4 regions of the Pseudoalteromonas sp. DY56-GL22 genome follow, and region 2 is predicted to be linked to each of the others. Evidence: predicted binding sites of a transcription regulator. Region 2 holds the regulator's gene; each other region holds the start of a gene.

The links. The regulator sigma-54, encoded in region 2, starts transcription at its own class of promoters, with help from an activator protein. The targets are predictions, from matches to a motif close to GTTGGCACGNNNNTNGNNT.
Region 1: the regulator sigma-54 is predicted to act here: its motif matches at 2,678-2,696, upstream of NO991_RS06570 (LruC domain-containing protein).
Region 3: the regulator sigma-54 is predicted to act here: its motif matches at 1,648-1,666, upstream of NO991_RS12150 (flagellar basal body rod protein FlgF).
Region 4: the regulator sigma-54 is predicted to act here: its motif matches at 2,313-2,331, upstream of NO991_RS17255 (TorF family putative porin).

Annotation. Positions count from the first base shown of each region.
Region 1 is NZ_JANHZR010000002.1:576,360-580,782, forward strand. Features, by position in the region: gene NO991_RS06565 (hypothetical protein) at 1-452, opposite strand, end outside; gene NO991_RS06570 (LruC domain-containing protein) at 455-2,644, opposite strand; gene NO991_RS06575 (ATP-binding protein) at 2,870-4,423, shown strand, end outside.
Region 2 is NZ_JANHZR010000015.1:16,324-20,746, forward strand. Features, by position in the region: gene rapZ (RNase adapter RapZ) at 1-481, opposite strand, end outside; gene ptsN (PTS IIA-like nitrogen regulatory protein PtsN) at 482-934, opposite strand; gene hpf (ribosome hibernation promoting factor) at 938-1,225, opposite strand; gene NO991_RS19865 (RNA polymerase factor sigma-54) at 1,252-2,748, opposite strand; gene lptB (LPS export ABC transporter ATP-binding protein) at 2,855-3,580, opposite strand; gene lptA (lipopolysaccharide transport periplasmic protein LptA) at 3,577-4,098, opposite strand; gene lptC (LPS export ABC transporter periplasmic protein LptC) at 4,088-4,423, opposite strand, start outside.
Region 3 is NZ_JANHZR010000005.1:8,731-13,153, forward strand. Features, by position in the region: gene NO991_RS12140 (flagellar hook assembly protein FlgD) at 1-121, shown strand, start outside; gene flgE (flagellar hook protein FlgE) at 173-1,540, shown strand; gene NO991_RS12150 (flagellar basal body rod protein FlgF) at 1,701-2,465, shown strand; gene flgG (flagellar basal-body rod protein FlgG) at 2,487-3,275, shown strand; gene flgH (flagellar basal body L-ring protein FlgH) at 3,291-3,974, shown strand; gene NO991_RS12165 (flagellar basal body P-ring protein FlgI) at 3,987-4,423, shown strand, end outside.
Region 4 is NZ_JANHZR010000009.1:11,341-15,763, forward strand. Features, by position in the region: gene NO991_RS17240 (hypothetical protein) at 195-614, shown strand; gene NO991_RS17245 (helix-turn-helix transcriptional regulator) at 623-823, shown strand; gene NO991_RS17250 (hypothetical protein) at 975-2,141, shown strand; gene NO991_RS17255 (TorF family putative porin) at 2,430-3,107, shown strand; gene NO991_RS17260 (aldo/keto reductase) at 3,173-4,066, opposite strand; gene NO991_RS17265 (YIP1 family protein) at 4,237-4,423, shown strand, end outside.

The sequences.
Region 1 (4,423 bases), on a different contig from region 2:
TCATTTTTCCAATAATAACGTAAAGGCTCACTCTGAGTGTCATAAAACCACACCTCGGCCACCAGCTCTAATCCACTGTTAGCTAACATTAAACTAGATGACAGCTTGCTCTGTACCAATGGTGCACGAAGCAAACACTGGTTATAATCGGCTTTATCGTCGTCGCCTTTAAGACATATGTTTAAAAAGGCTCTGGTGTCACCAATATTCAAATCTACATCTACATCGAGCTCTAATTTACTACTTAAATTAAACTCAGGAGCAATCGTTAAGTCATTCATCGTCTCAGGATCCACGCCAGTAGCAGGAGGTGTTGTCTCAGGTGGCGTTGTATCTGTTGTAGGTGCTTGCGTTACATTTGTTCCAGTACTTTCAGTTGCAGAGTCGCCTTCACCACCGCCACCACACGCAGCTAACATTAAGCTTATGATCACTAAAGTATAATGTTTCATAATTATTCTCCTCTTGAAATCACGTTAGCAGGCTTAGCATTGTTGAACCACATTGGCTTTTCTTGCCCTTTTGATTCTGCAAATGCTTTAAAGTCGCTGTATGCATGGGTAATATCTACCCCTTCTTTAGGGTGAGCCCACGAAGTACCTACTTCAATTGCCCAAGGTAGACCTGTTTCGGTTTGGAAGTAAAAACCCTGCGCACTGTCAGATGCATCATCAGACTCTGCGAAAGAAAATAGTTGCATATCAAATTTTTCTGTCGGCTGCTGATTCTTAAGGTGAACCTCCCAGCTTCTAGGGTCTTTACCAACCAAGGCTTCACCATGATAGTGTCCATCAGCTGCAAATATGAAAGGATCTAATGTGTACTTAGGTGCATCAGCGGTCGCTGTACCTGGTAATAAATCAATAAACAATGAAAACGTGACTTTACTATTGCTATCACAACCCGTCTCGGTTCTAAAATAATTACAATTAGACTGTTTATCAATGTAATCCCAAGTATCAGGCATAATCACGAAAATAGCATCTTCAGTATTTTGCTCTAAGATCTCGTGCGTTTGTTCAAGACCATTAATCAGTAAACTAGTTTTTTCAGCATTAATTTGGCTACGTAAAATGCGTTTATCATTTGAACCTTCCACAGTCTCATATAACCTAACTGCAAAGCCATTATGAAAATCAGCACCTATCCCAACTAGCTCACCTTCTATTTTGTAACCTGTAGCCACACCATTTTGATCTATAATTGTAGTTCGATAGTTTATAACTAAATCATTGAAGTCATAATCTCCAGAAAATGGCCATTTATCCTCAAATGCAAGTGTTACCCAGCTATTTTCTCCTGGGTAAACTAGGCTTCCCAATGTTGTTACAGAGTAATCTTCTACCTCCCCACCAATAACACCACCACTTGCTGTAATTGGGTTGGTTTCACTACCATCAGTTACACGAAAGCGAGACCAGGTTGATCCCATAACGGCATCATCAGGAACATTAACCAAAATGCTATTATCGCCTTGGTTTAACCGATATTTAGACACCGTAATTTCATCCGCATCAAATTGGTAATTCTGATCCCAATCAAACCATGCGTATAGATATGTCTCGTCATTTGCAGAGGTAACAATAATTTGACTGGTATTGCCTGCTACCAAATCAGTGACGAACTTAACGCCGTCATCTGATTGATCATCAGGTGTTAAAAGTAAGTCTGAACGTGTATTAATATTCTCGCCATCTACTGTAGCACCTAAGTAAACCAAATTAGTTTGATCTGCATTTGGGTCAAATAAATGTCTTGCGCCACTGTCTTCGAGTGAGGTTTGATAAGGAGCTGGTGCATCACCAAAATCGATTGAATTATCCGTTACCTTTACCTCAGCAATTGCGCAGCGTGCACCATCATTTTGATTTGATGTAGGCCCTAAAGTAAACACCGCAGCAGTTGGCGTGTAACCGTTTACAGGGCTGATGCTAAGGTCTACTTTGTGTATTTTACCGCTTCGGTTATTACTAAAATAAAACTGTCCTTTTACATCAAAATACCCAGCACCATTCGCTCCGGTATCACCAGCTATATCTAAGTTCGCCACAAATGTGGGTGTCTGATTATTAAGATCTATTTCGTATAAGTCGCCATTTGATTCAACTGCATACAAAAGGTTGCTATTAGGATGAAAAGCAAAATCATAAATAGCTAACCCCCAGCTAGCTGAACCCGCAACTAAATCAGCTTGATATTCATCAGCAGGCTCTGTCAAATCAATACCGTACAATCCGAATTTGGGATGATACAAATAATATACCGCCTGATTAGTTTCACTATTTACATGGATGTCACCCACATAGAAGTTAGTATCAGGCAGACCGTTAACCACGAGTCGTTCTAGTTGATAATCATCACCAATTTTGACAACACTCTTCGGGCTTTGCTTACTAAAGCCATACATATATTGGTCTTTATAGTTAAAACCCACAGCATTTACGCTTTCATTGTTTGTTTCGTCACTAAAGTTTAATGACGGTGCTAATACTGTCGCTTTAGCAGAGACCAAATCAATTCCAAACATTTGTGCAGGTGTACCTTGTATTAGAAATGCTTTACTTGGGCATTCTTCAAACGGAGCTGCGCTTACATAACTAGTGGCAAGCACAGATAAAAGACAGACGGGTATTTTGCTTTTCATAATTACACTCTCCTGTGGTTATGTAATTATTTAAAGCAGCAATTGTTCCAAAATATAACTCATTAAAAAATAAGGTTTTAAATGTTTTTTGCAGATCCTTTTTGCAAGATGCAACCATCTATATCGCAAAATGCAATTCTTTTTAATCACAAAAAACAAATTTACTCAACACAAAAGCATGATGTGCTAGAATTGCTTCAGAAAAAATAATAATAAATGTTAAAAATGAACTTTAAAGCTCTTGTTATTCTGCTGTGTACCTTGTCATTTGCATCAATTGCGTCAACTCTACAAGGCCACATTGATGAAGCTAGAACAATAAGCGATTACCAAGAACGCTATAAATATTTAACAAATATAGATAAACGCCTTATTGAATCTGCCAGTTTTGCTGAGCAATTAAGCTTTAATGTTAGATTAATTCACGTTCATATACACCTAGGTCAGTTTCAACAGGCGCAAAATATAGTAGAAGAACTTGAGTCTTCTCCAAAATATAAAAGTGACTCCTCTATTTATAGCGAATTGTATTTAGTCAAAGCTCGATTGGCATATAGTGCAAATAAACTAGAATCTGCAATTCACTTATCTCAACAAAATGTCGCGCTGTTTCAGCGTTTGCAACTCACCGATTACGAAATTGATGCCGTTGCGAGCCTTGTCAGTGCTTATCATAATGCAGGTGAATATCAAGCAGCCTTAAACTTGCTTGAGGTTTATATTCACGACAACAATCGAGAATTATCCTTAAAGCAAAAAGAAATGCTCTACCATGGTTATTCGCGTAATCTTGAACAGTTAGACCGGTTAACCCTTGCCCTAGAATATAAGCTAAAACGCCGTGAAGTTATTCAGCAAATGTCGCCGTCTATTTCATTACAAGCAGGTATAAGTTATTCAATTGCCCAAAGTTATTTAGATTTAGAACAATACGAAAAAGCAAAGAGCGAGTTTATTACAGCCCTTAGTTTTGATAGGCAAACGGGTTCACTATCTGATATCGGACATAGTTTAGTTAAGCTATCCCAATGCGAATATGGACTTAAAAACTACCCTGCAGCACTTGCATACGCACAAGAGGCTAAGCAGGTCTTCGCTAGTTATAACAGTACGCGAAATACTGCCTGGGCAAACCATAATATTGCGATAAATTTGCTCGAAATAGATAAACCTGACCAAGCATTAAGCATTGAAAAACAAGTGCTCATTGAACTCAAGCAAGACGATCACTTATATATAGATGTATTACTTACATTAGCTAAGCTGTACATTGGCTCTACTGAGCACGAACAAGCTAAACATTATGCTGAGCAAGCCTACCAGTTAAGTAAACAAAAAAATAAGCTGCAAAAACAAATCATTGCCCTAGAACATTTGATAACTGTGACAGAAAAACAAGCTGATTATAAACAAGCCCTGTCGTATCAACGTGCTATTACAGAGCTTGAAAAAGGCTTTGCCCGTAACAACTACAACCAGCGTTTAGCTGAGCTACAAAACTCCATTGCAATGCGCGACCGCGATTTAGCAATACAAGATTTAAAACTTCAAGACAATGAAAAAAGCCAAGCTATTGCCGCACAACGTCAAGCTATTTTATACAGCGTCTTATTATTTAGCCTGCTTTTAGCTGCAATGGGCATTGCTTTATTAAGAATAAGACAGAGAAAACAGCTTATTGAACAGCGCCGAAATTATCTGGATAAACAAATCAGTCAACGTAGTAAGTTATTATCACAAGTAGCTCACGAACTAAGTGGTCCATTAACAGGGTTGCGC
Region 2 (4,423 bases):
TCAGTTTTTTATCTTTCTTACCTAAAATCTTTTCACGAATTGATTCTGCTAACTGATGAACACTCAAATCAGTGGTATCAATCATAAAGTCAGCGCGGGTGATCAGCACATCAAGCAGGATTTTTTCTTGTTTAATGGCAAGATCAAGCGGTAAAGAATCAATCGATAATGGATGCAAACGGCGAGTTTCAGAAAAACGCTTGATTAGGGTTTGATCATCACTATCTAGGTAGAATAGTGTTGGGTTAGCAAAACCTGGCAGGTACTCAAGAATATCATTAAACTCTTGCTGCTCTTTCGGTAAGTTACGTACGTCGATACTGACGGCAATTTTGTCATAATTATCAGAAACACTTCGCACGAGCGAAGGCAGTAGGTTGACAGGAATATTATCAACACAGTAGTAGCCTAAGTCTTCAAGAACTCGTAAAGCGACCGATTTGCCCGAGCCTGAGCGACCGCTGATAATTATTAATTCCATTTATGCCTCTGATGCAATTACTTGAAATAGTTGCTGATCGCTTGTAGCACTTCGCAACTGTTTACAAAAATCTTTATCTTTAAGTCTATCAGCAATTGTTGACAAGGTCTTCAAGTGCAACTGGCAATCGCCATCTGGTACGATGAGTGCCACAAAAATATCAACGGGACGATTGTCTATCGCATCAAAATTGATGGGAGATTCACTGACAATAATAAATGCATGAGGTTCATCAGCACCACTCATTCGACCGTGGGGAATAGCTATTCCTCGGCCGATACCTGTACTACCTAACTTTTCCCTGTTCAGAAAAGCATCTAGGATATCTTGTTGAGATAAATGAGGAAACTGCTGGTGAGCTAACTCGCTAATATACTCAAGAATTCTTTTTTTGCTATTAAAAAGGACCGCAGCTTTGCTGCAGTCCTGATTAGTAAGTGAACTAAGTTTCATAATTTAATGTCGAGCTAATTTCTCTTTATGCTTAATGACTTGGCGATCAAGTTTATCGATCAATGAGTCAATTGCTGCGTACATATCTTGATGTTCTGTAGAAGCGAACAACTCGCCTCCGTTTACATGTAAAGTTGCTTCTGCTTTTTGGCTTAATTTTTCTACATCTAAAATGACATGAACATTATTAATATGATCAAAATGCCTTTCTAGTTTTGCGAACTTAGTGTTTACATAGTCTCTTAATGAATCAGTGACTTCTACGTGGCGACCAGTTAAATTTAGTTGCATAAGCATTTTCCTTCTATGTAAAACGTCTAAATCAGACTTTTACGCTGATTAGACGGAGGTATTGCTAGAGACTCACGATATTTTGCAATTGTACGTCTAGCTACTTTAATTCCTTGCTCAGCCAATATATCTGCAATTTTGCTATCACTCAATGGTTTAACCGAGTTTTCTGCAGCAACTAACTTCTTGATTAAAGCGCGAATTGCTGTAGAAGAGCACTCACCACCATTTTCGGTGCTGACATGGCTTGAGAAGAAATATTTCAACTCAAAAATTCCCCTTGGGGTATGCATATATTTTTGTGTTGTAACCCGAGAAATCGTCGATTCATGCATTTCGACCATTTCAGCGACATCGTTTAGCACCATTGGCTTCATTGCCTCTGGGCCATGTTCAAAGAAAGCTTGCTGTTGTTGCACGATACAGTTGGTCACTTTTAGTAAAGTATCGTTACGGCTTTCTAAGCTCTTAATAAACCACTTTGCTTCTTGTAAGTGAGAACGAATAAATTGGCTGTCGCTACTTGATTTAACAGAGCGAGACATCGCTGCATATTGGCTATTCACTCTAATTTTTGGCATACAATCTGGGTTTAACTCGACTACCCAGCGGCCTTTCACTTTTTTCACTGATACATCGGGTATGACGTACTCAGATTCTTCGCGTACTATGCTATCCGCAGGCTTAGGATTTAAGCTGTGAATGAGCGTCATCACTTCTTTAAGCTCGTTTTCTTTAAGCTTAGTCTTTTTCATTAAAGTGCGATAGTCGCGACTTGCTAATAATTCGATATGCTCAGATAAAACCATTTTAGTTTCAGCTAAATATGGCGTATTGGCATCGAATTGACGAAGTTGTATACACAGGCACTCTTGTAAACTTCGCGCGCCGATACCAACTGGATCGAATAACTGTATTCTTTTTAAGACAGCTTCAACTTCATCGAGTTCGATTTCTTCTTCATCATTATTTTGATTAAAGCTTTCGACAATATCTTCGCAGCTAACCGTTAAAATACCTGAGTCATCGATAGCTTCAACGATGGCAACGGCAATCGCTTCATCGGTAGGACTAAATGGTGTGAGCTGTAGTTGCCACATTAAATATTCTTGCAGTGTTTCTGTTGAAGCACCTTGGTAAATAGACTCGTCTTCAGGCATTGGCCCAGACGATGTTGATGGGGCGGCACTCATGTACTCATCCCACGTAACATCCATAGCTAAGTCATCGCTAACCGTATCCTTACTCAGAGCATCACTGCTTTCTTGCTCGAATTCGCTAGGTGCTTCGTCGGCAGACGCGCTGACTTGTACATCGTCAGACTCCGCTTTTTGCTCATTCTTACCGATGCTTTCTTCGTTGTAATCCGCTTCTTCCACTTCAAGCAGAGGATTACTATCAAGCGCTTCTTGAATTTCTTGCTGGAGATCCAATGTACTGAGCTGCAACAAGCGAATGGCTTGTTGCAGTTGTGGAGTCATTGTAAGTTGCTGGCCCATGCGCAGCTGTAATGATTGCCTCATGTATCCCTAACAATCCTTTTTAAGTTATCGGTAACGGTGAGGACACTGTTATCGATTTATTGTCATTGTATAAGTCTAGCAGATGCTCTAGTCGGTGGCGTAATGGTTACAGCCTGAATTGCTCGCCTAGATAAACATCACGTACAGTTTGGTCAGCTAATACGTGCTCAGGTGTGCCTGATGCAATTAGCTCCCCATGAGAAACAATGTAGGCTTTTTCACAAACATCAAGGGTTTCTCGAACATTATGGTCAGTAATAAGTACACCAATACCACGATTTTTTAGGTGCTCAATAATTTTCTTTATATCTAACACCGAAATAGGATCAACACCAGCAAAAGGCTCATCTAAAAGGATAAATTTAGGATTAGCGGCTAATGCACGTGCAATTTCAACGCGGCGTCGTTCACCACCTGACAGTGCCATACCTTGGCTATCGCGAATATGTTGAATGCTAAATTCATCTAATAAGTTGTTAAGCGTCTCTTCGCGCGTTGTTTTGTTAAGATCTTTGCGGGTCTCTAATATGGCCATCAAGTTTTGGTAAACTGTTAATTTTCGAAAAATAGACGACTCTTGTGGTAGATAACCAATACCTAAGCGCGCACGGCTGTGCATTGGCAAAAGCGTGATATCGTTATCATCGATGCTTATTTTTCCTTTGTCGCTTGGTACGAGGCCTACAATCATATAGAAGGTGGTGGTTTTACCTGCACCATTTGGCCCTAACAAGCCAACAATACTGCCCGCTTCAACTTCAAGACCGACATTTTTAACCACTTGGCGGCCTTTGTAGCTTTTAGCTAAAAGCTCTGCTTTTAATGTGCTCATGGTTGGCCTTTATCGTCTTTTTTATTTTCTACAGGCACTAAAATAGTGTGTACACGATCTGTTGAGTTTTCGTCTTTTTCTGCGCTGATCAGCTGTTGAGCCATATCATAGGTAATGCTTTTTGCCGTTACTTTTTGACCCGCTTGAGTGACTTCAGCTTCGCCATTGAGTGTTAAGAAGCGTTTCGCAACATCATAACGAACTTCTTCGGCGCTGGCGCTCATCACGGTACCATCAGCTTGCTTTTCTTCGAAGTAAGCTGGTTTGCCTGTAGCGATAATTAATTCGACTGTACCTTCGGTGTCACCGCCATGTGCCTCAAGTCGCTCTGCTGTAATGCGACGATCACCATGCACGATCTCTACGTTACCTTCGAATATGCCAACGCCATCTTTTAGTTTACCGACTTGGCGATCTGAGCTAATGCTAATTTGAGCGCCTGTTTGCTCGGCAGCTGCGCCCGAAAAGGCAATCAATAAGCTTGGGATCAGGAGTAATTTCTTCAGTTTATTGGTCATAGTATATGGTTCGTGTATGGTTAGTTAACTCAACAATTTCGGCTTTTAAATCGGCTTTTAAGCCTTTACCGGTAATTTTTAAATTCGGTCCTGTTAGTGTTACAGGTTGCTTTGAAAACATCGTCATTTTATCAATGTCGACATTAATATTTTCTGCTTTTATGTCTTCGATCATACCGTTATGGGTTAAGTTTTTAGCAACTACATCCCCTTCAAAAATCAGCTGATCATTTTCGTATAAAGTAGCTTCTTTGGCTCTTACTTGCCAAACTTGCTGATCGCTATAAATAGTAAAAATAGGTTGTTCAAAAAAGGTAAACCCTAA
Region 3 (4,423 bases), on a different contig from region 2:
CAGTATGCCTATGGCGACCTTTAAGAATATTGAAAGTGTCAATATTAATGGCGCAAGCGGCATTATCGTAAATACAAAAGAGGGTGCGGTTAGGCTAACTGATATAGCTGAAATCGCATAAGTATAAAAGGTTTGGGTTAGCTTAGGCTAAGAGATAGGTTAGAGGTGAGTTATGAGCTTCAATATTGCATTAACAGGCTTAGCAGCCGCACAAAAAGATTTAGACGTAACAGCAAATAATATTGCTAACGTTAACACTACGGGCTTTAAAGAGTCTCGTGCAGAGTTCGCTGATGTATACGCATCATCAGTATTTAGTTCTGGTAAAACAAAAAATGGTGACGGTGTAAGGACAACAATGGTGGCACAACAATTCCACCAAGGTTCACTCTCTTTCACAAATAACTCACTTGATTTAGCAATTACTGGTGAAGGTTATTTCGCAATGGCGAATGACTTAGGTGCACAAGACTTTACTTACACGCGTGCTGGTGCGTTCAAACTTAATAAAGATAACTTTATTGTGGATGCGAGCGGTAATTACTTACAAGGTTTCCCTGTTGATGAAGCAACCGGTGACACAACCTCTGTAAGCTTAAGTACATCTTCTGCGCTACAAATTCCAGATGCATCAGGTTCACCACGTGCAACCACGAATGTCTATTCGTCATTTAACCTTGATTCACGTGCCTCTGCGCCAACTGTGACACCATTCGATCCAGAAACAAGTGCAACTTATAACAGCTCTACATCGACAACGGTGTATGACTCATTAGGTGAACCGCATATTCTACAGTTCTTCTTTGTGAAAACTGATTCTACAGTGACTGGTAATGAAAATGAGTGGGAAGTATACGCTACATTAGATGAAAAGCCATTTGATGCAACAGGTGTTGAGCAAACCACAACACCTTATACACCATTATCAACTTTTCAGTTTGATGCCAGTGGCTTACCACAAAGTACAGATGGTACAGCGAATACTGATACAACATTTAATCCATTAACGTTACCGAGTGGTTTAGGTGCTGCGACAGGCCTTTCTGATTTACTTTCGAATGGTGCAAGTTTCCCTGATGATGTGACTATTAACTGGCGTGATGAAGCGGCAACAGCAAATAAAGTTCCAACTCAATACGCAAGTAACTTTGAAGTAAAAGCATTAGAGCAAGATGGTGCGACTGTAGGTCGTCTATCAGGAATTGATATCGGTTCTGACGGTAAAATTGTTGCGTCATACAGTAATGGAGATACGTCGTTCCTAGGTCAAGTTGCTATGGTGCGCTTCTCTAATTCTCAGGGCTTGCAACAAGTTGGTGATACATCTTGGAAGAAGAGTTTAACGTCAGGTGAGCCGATTGCGGGTGAACCAGGTTCAGGTACTCTAGGTTCAATTAACTCATCAGCGCTTGAGCAATCAAACGTTAACTTAACCAATGAACTTGTTGACTTAATTAGTGCTCAGCGTAACTTCCAAGCAAATTCACGTGCGCTTGAGGTTAACTCAACACTACAACAAAACATCCTACAGATCCGTTAATCTTAACGGTTCTAAGCTTAATCCGACACGAAGGCTGCTTCCTCTATTGGCAGCCTTTTTTCATTCTTACTATTCATTTTTCTCTTCTATTTTAGCGTCAATTTTACTTTGGCACTTTTATTGCATTTCCTAATTATCGTATTTTTAGTGAGTCAATGTTATGGACAAAATGGTCTACATTGCCATGTCGGGTGCTAAGCAAAGTTTGCGAGGTCTTGAGCTCAAGGCCAACAATCTTGCTAATGCTAACACCACTGGCTTTAAAGCTGATTTTGCACAAGCTCGCTCTATGCAAGCCTTTGGTGAAGGTCTGCCATCTAGGGTGTTTGCAATGCAAGAACGCCCAGGATCTAATATGGAATCGGGTGGTTTTGTTGAAACTGGCCGTGAGCTTGATATCGCGATGAGCGACCGTGGTTGGTTGAGCGTACAAGATGCATCCGGCAATGAGGCGTACACTAAAACTGGCACCTTAAACATTACTCCAGATGGCGCATTGATCACGAGCCATGGCCGTCAAGTAATTGGCGAAGGTGGTCCAATCATTTTGCCATTGCCTATTGAAAAAGTTGAGTTTAGTGAAGATGGCGCTATTCAGGTTCGCCCGCAAGGTGCGCCTGCTAACTTTTTGGAAGTGGTTGATCGCTTAAAAGTGATTGAGGCTGATAACACTCAGCTTGAAAAAGGCAATGACGGTTTATTTCGACCAAAAGAAGACATGTTGGTCAATGACCTTTGTGGTTTTTGTGACATTTCACCAAACGTAAAAGTACTGTCGGGAACGCTTGAAATGTCGAACGTAAACCCAGTGCATGAAATGGTCGATATGATCAGCAATCAACGCCAATTTGAATTACAAGTTAAATTGATGAAAACAGCCGAAGAGCTCGATGAGCGTCAAGATCAGCTGTTACGCATTGTTTAAGATGACTGAGAGGGTAGAGTTATGAATCCTGCATTATGGATCAGTAAAACCGGGCTTGACGCCCAGCAAACCGATATTTCGGTGATCTCAAATAATCTCGCGAATGCCAGCACGGTAGGCTACAAAAAAAGCCGCGCCGTATTTGAAGATTTACTATATCAAAACATTAACCAGCCAGGTGGCCGCTCGTCGCAAGACACTGAAATGCCGTCAGGCTTAATGCTTGGTGCCGGTGCCAAAGTGGTTGCTAACCAAAAGAACTTTTCACAAGGTAATATGCTTACCACTGAAAATTCATTGGACTGGATGATCTCAGGCCCAGGTTTTTTTGAAGTGCAATTACCAGATGGCAATATTGCCTATTCACGTAATGGTCAATTCACGACTGACGAAGATGGTCGCATTGTAACTTCCGGCGCGGGTTTTCCATTACAGCCAGAAATGAACGTACCAGACGATGCACAATCAATTACTGTTTCACAAGACGGTGAAGTATCAGTGCGTATTTCAGGTCAAGCAGAGAACGTGGTCATCGGTCAGCTCACCATTAGTGATTTTATTAATCCATCGGGTCTTGAGCCTATGGGGCAAAACTTATACACAGAAACCGCTGTGAGTGGCGCACCTGTGCAAGGTAATCCTGGTATCGACGGTTTAGGCACTGTGGTTCAAGGTTCCCTTGAAACCTCTAACGTGAATGTAACGGAAGAGCTTGTTAACTTGATTGAAACGCAACGAATTTATGAAATGAATTCAAAAGTGATTTCAGCGGTTGATGAAATGCTTAGTTACATCAATCAGCAACTTTAATGGGTAGGAGGCAGCATGCGTAATATTATCTTAGTCACATCAGCAGCATTGATGCTGGGTGGTTGTATGACAACGCAAAATCATCATGTGGTTCAGGATGACCCTTACTATGCGCCTATGTATCCGGAACCAAGTACTGAACAAGTGGTACCAACAGGTTCGTTGTTTGATAGTTATTCGGCAAATGACTTGTACTCAGATAAAAAGGCATTACGCGCCGGCGATATCATCACTGTTAAATTGCAAGAGTCTACCCAAGCAACTAAAGCGGCAAAAACTGAAACCGACAAAGAAACAGATGCTAGTTTAGACCCTGTTATTGGGCTTGGCGGAAACCCGGTTAACATTGGTGGCGACAGCATTCAGTTTGGTATTGGCTCAGGGGCATCGTTTAAAGGCGATTCAAAGTCTAACCAATCAAATAGCTTATTTGGTGATATTTCTGTCAATGTGATGCGTGTTTTACCGAATGGGAACTTGGTTATTCGTGGTGAAAAATGGCTCACTTTGAATACTGGTGAAGAATTTATTCGCCTAGAAGGTTTAGTTCGTCCTGAAGATGTGCAAGCAGATAACACAGTAACTTCCAATCGTATTGCTAATGCGCGAATTCAATACTCAGGTAAAGGGCAAATTCAAGAAACGCAAAGTGCAGGTTGGCTGTCTCGTTTCTTTAGTAGTTCGCTTTTCCCATTTTAGAGGAATAAAGTCATGAATGGGTTTAAATACATCATCGCTCTTTGCTTAATTAGCCTGCAGTTTTCTGCACAGGCTGAGCGAGTCAAAGATGTATCTATGGTTGAGGGCGTACGCTCTAACCAATTAGTGGGTTATGGATTGGTTGTTGGTTTGCCTGGCACAGGCGAACAAAGCCGATTTACTCAACAAAGCTTTAAAGCCATGTTAAATGGTTTTGGTATCACCTTACCAGATAGCTTAAAACCTAAGATTAAAAATGTTGCCGCTGTGGCTGTGCATGCAGAGTTACCGGCATTTAGAAAACCGGGTCAAACCATTGATATTACGGTTTCGTCTATTGGTAGTGCGGGTAGTTTACGTGGTGGTACCTTATTACAAACCTTTTTAAAAGGGGTTGATGGCAATACCTATGCGATTGCACAAGGTAGCTTAGTTGTTGGTGGTCTAGG
Region 4 (4,423 bases), on a different contig from region 2:
ATAGCGGGAGTTAGGCACAATTGCATTGCCGAACACACAAAAAGGTTTGTAAACAAGCTTAGGTACAAGAATATGAATCAGCGCTGAAACTTTTTGATACCTGTAGGTTACAAAAAGATCTTGACCGTATGATACCCTAGGGTTACATTGATACCTGTAGGTTACATTTGAGTTTAAAATAAAAGGAAACGATTATGTCTAAGCAAGATATCAAAACGGAAGAAAAGTTTATGAGTCATAACGCATGGTTTTCAATATTCATGGGAGTCACGTTATTAATTATTAGTGTTTACCCAATGCTCAAGCAAACATCAGTATTTTTACTGTTTATTGGTGTTGCCGCATTTTTAGGATCTTTCTTTATGTTTGTGATTAGAGGGGGATTTACATGGAAACTTGGTTATCGCCTTACTTATAAGGATGAATTTTTAAATACGATTGATACCATCGCTTATAAACATGTTGTGCTTGGATTGCTTTTTAGCATGGGGGCTATTTTTTTATTGTCTGATGAACTTGCTTTAAATGTATCTCATAGCATGATGGCCACATTTTACCTTGCCTTGATGTGTTTGATATATGGCGTATCAATTCTTTGGCAAAGTAGAGACTAGGTATAAAAGTGCAAAATAATATCGCTAAATTCCGCAAAGAAAAGGGATTATCGCAGCAAGAACTTGCTGATGCCATTGCAGTATCACGTAAAACCATTAGCACAGTTGAAACAGGCCGCTTTATACCCTCGGTGATTATCGCGTTAAAAATTGCTGCTCACTTTGAACTCAGTGTTGAGCAATTATTTACACTCGATGACAATGATTAATAAACCACGTCAGTCGCAATCTTACTTATAAATTATCAGTAAGATTGCATCATTTCATTACTTCGGTATGATGCACGACCCTGTTGTTTTTGCACCCTGTGTACTAAAATTAAACAACCCAATTTGGTCAAAACTGGAGTATCGATTAAGCATGAAGAAACTGCTTATTTCACCGTCAAAAATGGCGCTTGGCGAGCAAGAAAGTCAAATTTATCAAAATATCCTCAAGCAAGCCTCTGATATCAGCTTAAACCTAATGGCAGTTAAAGTAGAAAACCACCCTGAAGACTTTTTAGGTTGGTGCTATGAGCTATTAAGTGCAAGCCGCGATCGCATTAACTACGATCTGTTAGAAGATAAGCAATTACCCACTCTTAAAAAACTTCATGACTTATTAATTTCTGCAATCAGTTTTTTGCAGTTAAAAACATTAAGGGTTGCGCCATGGCCTGTTATTGCAGGCTTCATCGAGCAGCATAAAGAGCTTTTAGCCCTTGATGAGCAACTACGCTTAGCTAATTACATTGCTGCAATTAAATCGCAATCCCTAAAAGAGATGATCCCAGAAGACCGTTTAGCGTTTTCAGGTAAACACAGTGCTTCGCTTGATCCAAGTAGCTATAACTTCGACGTTGAATGGTTTGCTTCTACTAAGAACGCGAAAGGTTTCCACCAAATGTTGAGTGATTTACCAGGTGCGTTCGATGAGGCGCTTGCACACATTCCACTTGAGGGTGAAGTAACGCAAGAACATTATCAGCATTTTATGGTTGCTTACTTCATGGCGTTTAATGGCAGCGATGAAAAGCCAACGCTTGCTCCTGCTACTCGCTTGCTTGCGATGCGCCGACCTGACGTGTTTACACCAATCGTAAATAGTAAACTTGATGCCCTTTGTGCGGCATTAGGTATTACTAAGCTTAATAACCGTGATTTTGAGCGCTACTGGCAAGATGTTATCGAAGCAATACATAACATGCCTTGGTTCAAAATGGCCAGTGCAGCAAATGAGCTTGAACAATCTCTGGTTGAAATCAAAGCCCTATTGCCTAGCTTCTTTTATTATGCAGATAAAAGTACCACTGATAACTCAAACTATATTAAGTTGTTAAACAAACCTAAGAGTACCACGAGCTCAGCAGGTAAAAAGACCGTACGCCGCGGCAAAGAATCAGCTGAGATACTGGTAGACCGCGCACTAGCAAGTGATGATATCCCTGAACATATCAAAGCTAAGCGCGATTCAATCATCAGTGAAGTAGAAAAAGGCCGCAGTGTTGAAGAAACCATTAGTCTAATGCGTGCAATTTTCGGCTAAGTTACTCTCAAATAAGCAAAACCCGGTTGCTTCGCAATTGTGCAACCGGGTTATTTTTTGCACCACACATGTGCGCATGAACAATTCAAATAACTATCCTTTTCACAATTAAACAAGTTTAAAAGCCTGTTTTTAAAGCCTTTAAGCATAAAATATCCCGTTAGAAATTAACTTGGCACAACCAGTGCAACATCGTATCCAGACAACACATAGAAAATGTCCTCAAATAATAACCAGACTGCAATCTGAAAATGGGACAAAATCAACATAACAACAGGATACAGAAACATGCTAAAACTAAAAAAAACGGTCGCAGCAAGCGCCCTTGCGCTATTAACTTTGAGCTCAACATATAGCTATGCAGAAGTCACAGCAAACGCTGCGGCAACTTCAAACTACTTATGGCGTGGTCAAGAGCAAGGCGGCGGTGATGCTGCAATCCAAGGTGGTATCGACTACGCAAGTGAATCTGGCTTTTATGCGGGTACTTGGGTGTCGAATGCTAGCTGGGCTGACGACATGACTTACGAGCTAGACCTTTATGCTGGTTTTGGCGGTGAAATCAATGAAACCTTTAGCTACGATGTTGGCTACATTTATTATGCATACCCAGATGCAGCATCTTACACAGATGCAGACTTCTCAGAAATCTACGGTAGCATTAGCATGGGTAGCTTCACCTTTGGTGCAGCAGTCCTAGCAACATCAGCAGCAAGCGGTGACGGTACAGATTTTGGTGACTCTCTATATTTAAATGCTGACTACAGTTTCCCAGTTGGCAGTACCGGTGCAGAAATGGCCCTTCACTTAGGTCATTACTCAGGGGATTTCATTGGTGATGATGACATCATCGACTACGGTGTTTCAGTGTCGAAAGACGGCTTTACTTTCGGTCTTTCAGACAACGACATTGATGGTTCAGATGTAAAAGTGTACGTCGCTTACGCGGTTGACTTCACTTTATAAAGAATGTGTTACTTGCTGCAACACGAAGGGCCGTTAAGGCCCTTTTCTCATTTATATCAATACACTTATGGTACACTATGACCAGTTGAGCCTTGCCAAATGCGATACCATTGTTCACGGTTCATAGTAAGCTGCTTAGCGTCAACAGCTGATTTAACACGCTCAATATTACCCGTACCAAGTACCACAGACGGTGCACTTGGGTGCATTAACAGCCAAGCATAAACAACCTGATCAATGGCTGTGGCGCCAATTTCAGCCCCAACCTGCTCCAACACTGCACGTAAACGCACCGCTTTTTCATCTTCACTTGAGAATAAGCGACCCCCAGCTAATGGAGACCAAAGCATAGGTTTGATATCAAGTAATTGGCATTGGTCTAAGCTGCCATCATCAAGGGCTTTCATCTCGTAAGGTGAAAACTCAATTTGATTAGTCACAAGCTCAAAGTCTAAACGCGACTGCAACAAGCTAAGTTGCGATGGGGTAAAATTAGATACACCAAAGTCAAGCACATCACCATTTGCTTTTAGGGTATTAAATGCTTGTGCCATTTCATCGGCGTTCATCAAGTAATCAGGGCGATGAATAAGTAATACATCTAAACGATCAGTGCTGAAGTTTTTAAGTGACTGCTGTGCCGAGGCAATAATATGCGCGGCACTTGAATCATAATGATTTGCTTTGCCTTGTAGCCCTAGGCTTGCAAACGCAGGCTTGATACCACACTTTGTGATTATTTTGATTTCATCACGAATACTTGGTTTTAGTTTAAGTGCTTTACCAAATTCAGCTTCACAACCGTATTCACCGTAAATGTCAGCGTGATCGGTATGTGACACCCCCATTTCAATTGCATTTTCTAAAAAACTTAAGCATTGCTGGGGCGTTATCTGCCAATCTAGCAAACGCCAGAACCCTAATACCAACTCATCAATACAACGATCATTGTTATTCACCATAACGACCTACTTTTCCTAATAAATTCGACTCAAATTAACTCTTTAACCATATCACAGATTTACCAATCACAGCTGTTAACATACAGTTACAAAATAGATTGCTAATTTGTTACTAAACAGGATATTTTAGTACCTAAAAACAAATGTTATAAAACAAGGAATAAAAAATGAAATCGTCAAATGTTATGACTGCTTTGGTTGATATTTTTATCAGTCCAAGCAGAGCCTTTAATGGTTTAAAAGAGGCAAAAGGTTGGTCTTTTGTTGCCTTTATTTTACTTGCCGGCATTCTCGCTGCCAGCATGTTTGCTTTTTACAATAAGGCTGACCCGCAGTTTTTAATAGATCAACAAG